One region of the Paenibacillus sp. FSL R10-2734 genome, then DNA from elsewhere that is predicted to be linked to it. Evidence: riboswitches for the same ligand, from Rfam matches in the RefSeq annotation. Region 1 holds a riboswitch; the other holds the start of a gene.
The links. A riboswitch is a leader RNA that binds a small molecule or an ion and turns the genes downstream of it on or off. The one in region 1 is predicted to bind glycine.
Positions count from the first base shown of each region.

Region 2: another riboswitch for glycine. It lies ahead of NSS67_RS03110 (amino acid permease); the one in region 1 lies ahead of gcvT (glycine cleavage system aminomethyltransferase GcvT).

Region 1 is NZ_CP150170.1:1,152,562-1,154,766, forward strand. Features, by position in the region: gene gcvPA (aminomethyl-transferring glycine dehydrogenase subunit GcvPA) at 1-227, opposite strand, end outside; gene gcvT (glycine cleavage system aminomethyltransferase GcvT) at 224-1,348, opposite strand; glycine riboswitch at 1,535-1,632, opposite strand; gene gcvH (glycine cleavage system protein GcvH) at 1,812-2,204, shown strand.
Region 2 is NZ_CP150170.1:665,426-667,630, reverse strand. Features, by position in the region: gene NSS67_RS03110 (amino acid permease) at 1-1,096, opposite strand, end outside; glycine riboswitch at 1,231-1,311, opposite strand; gene NSS67_RS03105 (hypothetical protein) at 1,607-2,205, shown strand, end outside.

The DNA.
Region 1 (2,205 bases):
GCACCGAGGAAGCTGGCATGCGAATCAAAGTCGGCATTTCGGTCAGCCAGACCTTTCATGTGGCGCAGCAAGGCGTATTCATCGAGTGCTTCAGACATGGGCATAGTGCCTTGATAACGAACTGCTTCAGGAATATCGGAGAACAGCTCATCTATGGACTGAATCCCGACGGCTTCCATCATCTCTATGCGGTCCTGTGCTGTCATGGGCAGATAACGGTGCTTCATTGAGGTTTCACTCCTTGGCTTTTTTTATAAAAAGGGGCCTTAATCACGACAGCCTTAAGCTGCTTGCCGCGTATCTCTACGAAAACCTCAGTACCTATTTCAGTGTAAGCTGTATCAAGCAATGCCAATCCCAGGTTACGCTTTAGTGTTGGAGATTGTGTTCCGGTTGTGACCTCTCCGATTTTAACGCCGTTTACATAGACTGGGTAATGGGAGCGCGGAATGCCTCGATCAATCATTTCAAGGCCGACAAGGCGGCGGGGAAGACCGGCCTCCTTTTGTTGTATCAACGCATCACGTCCGATAAAATCTGCTTTGTCCAGCTTCACGAAGAATTGAACTCCTGCTTCAAGGGGAGTGATTTCAGCTGACAGCTCCTGACCATACAGCGGTAATTTTGCTTCAAAACGCAGTGTATCACGTGCGCCAAGTCCAGCAGGCGTTAATCCGTGAGGAGAGCCAGCTGCGAGTAGGCCGTTCCATAACGTTGCTGCCCCATCCAGTGGAGCGTAGATTTCAAAGCCATCTTCGCCGGTGTAACCCGTACGCGAGATCAATACTTCTACGCCGCATACGGTTGCGCGTTCGATGAAGTGGAAAGGCTTTAGTGCCGAAATCGGGGCATCAGTAACTTCTGCGAGTATGGTCTCTGCCAACGGACCTTGCAAGGCGAGTAATAGCGTCTCATCAGAGACATTCGTGAGTGTGACTTCACCGAATTCAGGGGTCAGATGCTCCTGAAGCCACTGGAAGTCCTTATCGATGTTGGAGGCATTTACGACGAGCATATAACGTCCTTCACTTAAGCGATACACGAGCAGATCGTCGACAACACCGCCGTTTGGATAGCAGAGCAGCGTATATTGTGCCGCACCATCGGTGAGGCGGGTAACATCGTTCGTCGTCATTTTTTGCAAAAAGGCTTCTGCACCGCTTCCAATCACCATGAATTCACCCATATGCGATACATCGAACAGTCCAGCCTGCTGGCGAACGGCTTCATGCTCTTTCACGATACCTGTAAACTGTACCGGCAGCTCCCAGCCGCCGAAATCAATGCACCTGGACTCTGCATAAGCGGAATAGAGATCATAAAAAGGCGTTCTTTTCAAAGCATCCATGTCGTCACTCCCCTTGATCTAATTACATACGAAAAAAGGACAGGCAGAAGCAATCATGCATAAATGCACTAATCGCTTTCTGCTCTGTCCTTTGTACCTGAGAGTTACCCTGCCGTAACTAACCTGCAAGTTTCCCCGTTGGTGACCTGACGCACCTAGTCTTGCGTCTGATGCTCTCCAGAGATACGTCCGACAAAGGTCCTTTTGCCTGAGAGATTCACCCTGTTAGGGCTTACTCCTTCGGCGCCGTCTTCAAGTGAGACAGTCTCTCCCTATGCCATCATCCGCAACTGTATTTGTTTCTTATGTCTCCATTAAACGGGTATAGAGAGGCGCTGTCAACAAGAAAAAGTCAAAAAAATGACAAATTTATTTTTCCTGTTAGTAATATTGACATTGTGAGTCTTGATCACTTAGGCTATAACTAAATTTAGAACTCCAATTTGGAAATGAGGCGGCTAGAATGAGTGAAGTTTTAGATAACCTTCTTTACAGCGAAGAACATGAGTGGGCACAGCAAGTGGAAGGACGCGTAGTACGTGTTGGGATTACGGATCATGCTCAGCATTTGTTAGGCGATATCGTATTTGTGGAATTTCCAGAAGTAGGCTCGGCCATTTCAGCTGGCGACAGCGTTGGTAGTATCGAATCCGTTAAGACTGTATCGGAATTGTATTCACCCGTCTCTGGGAAGGTTACCAAGATTAATGATGGTTTAGAAGCAAGTCCAGAGCTAATCAACGATAAGCCGTATGGCGAGGGTTGGATTTTTGAAATCGAGGTTGACGGAGAGTATGCTGATGCTGTAAAAGGTCTGCTTGATGCGGCTGGTTATAGAGCTTTAGTAGGAGAATAAT
Region 2 (2,205 bases), 490 kb from region 1:
AACAAATAGCGCTGATCGTTGTCACGATTCCAAAAGCCTGCTCCGGAATAAGTTTACTCAAAAGAGCCCCTACAGATATGACAATTGTAGAAATGAATAACGAGTTGCTAGGTACATGGTTTTTGTTCAGTTTACCTAAATGAGGTGACGCCTGGTCGCTTCTACTCAAGTTATAGAGAATTCGGCTTGTCGAGAACATTCCACTATTACAAGCGGAAGCAGCTGAGGTTAATACGACAAAATTAATAATCCCTGCAGCGATCGGAATCCCTACTAAACTAAAGGTTTTTACAAAAGGACTCTCTGCCGGACTGAGCTCCGTCCAAGGGTTAATGCATAGCAGGACAAAAAGCGCACCGACATAGAAAAATAAAATCCGCAAAGGAATTTTATTAATCGCCGATGGGATGTTTTTTTCCGGATCCGCTGTTTCCGCTGCCGATACACCCACCAACTCCACACCGACATAAGCAAATACAACCATTTGAAAAGAAAATAAGAAGCCTGATATACCGTTCGGAAAAAAGCCCCCATGCTCCCACAGGTTTCGAATCGTCACCGATCCTGCATCCGTCTTGAACCCTATGATCAGTAAAATGACCCCAAGACCAATTAAGGCAAGAATCGTGATTACTTTAATCAAAGCAAACCAAAATTCGAGTTCTCCAAAACTCTTTACAGTTAATAGATTTAGACCTAACAACACGACAAGACAGGCGATAGCAGGAACCCACTGCGGGATATCAAACCAATACTGCACATATACGCCAACAGCAATGACATCAGCCATGGCCGTCATAATCCAGCAAAACCAATAGGTCCAACCGGTGATGAATGCGACCCGAGATCCAAGATAGTCTTCAGCGATATCGGTAAACGATTGATAGCCCGCTTTAGATAATAGGAGTTCTCCCAATGCTCTCATCACAAAAAACACAGCAATACCCACGATTAAATACGTGATCATGATGGATGGGCCTGCCTTCTCTATCGCCTTGCCTGATCCCAAGAATAATCCTGTACCAATGGTGCCGCCAATAGCGATAAGTTGAACATGCCGATTGGCTAGTTCTCTCTTTAATTCTGGTTGTGCCATTCCTAGTTCCCCCTTGTGAGTACAATAAATTGGAATAAAAAAAGAGAGATTGGATGTCATCCAATCTCCCAGATCGTAAGAATATCAAATAATATTTGCCCTACTGATGGCGATCAGCATGACAAATACATATTCAGTACTCTTCTGTCCTTTTGCCTGAGATTGTGAACCCTTCGGCGCCGCGGAATTTCCGCAGTCTCTCCAGAAGCTGCTCCTGCTAAAGTGTAATCCTTAGCCATCATAGCTCGTGAATTATGAAGTTGATAAAGCGGTAACGCAGTAAAGCTGTTCTGATATTCTAACATATTACTTGTGATATGAGTGTTAATCAGTGATAAATGTCTCTTTGCAGTCCTTGTAGAGTTAACTGGCACGTTATCATGGAGTTGGATCGATATAGCAATATGATCGCGCTCAGTATCATTACATGATGTATAATGTTACTTATTGTTTTACAACACTATTGGCATGGTATTACTGTTGTTATAACTATCTTTGAGGAGGAAGATTATGTTTACTTGTTACACTAAGCAAGACCGATTTGAGACCTACGTTCTAACCAATAAGGAAGGTACCATTTATATCGAAATAGTTCCCGAACGAGGCGCTATTATTAGTAAATATATGCATAATAATGAACCGATTTTTTATCTTGAACAAGAAACATTAGAGGATCCTTCGAAAAATATACGTGGTGGCAATCCTATTTTATTTCCTATTAGTAGTTACCTGGTTGATGAAACTTACTATTACAACGACACACCCTATCATTTAAAACAGCACGGCTTTGCGCGTAATCTAGCAGCTAAGGTAATCCATACTTTTGCTGATGAGCATAGTGCTTCAATCACGCTTGAGATGGTAGATAATGAAGATACCTATGAAAGATACCCTTTTCATTTCAAATTGATTATGCAATATACACTTACCAAGAGTGGGCTAAGTATACAGGCTACCATTCATAATGATGATTATAAAGTAATGCCCTTCTATTTGGGATACCACCCTTATTTCTATGTAGAAAATAAAGACCGTCTCGAAATAAATATTCCTTCGTCTAATTACGATGAAATGGTACCCAATAGTATAGTGCAAAATAAATTAAACTT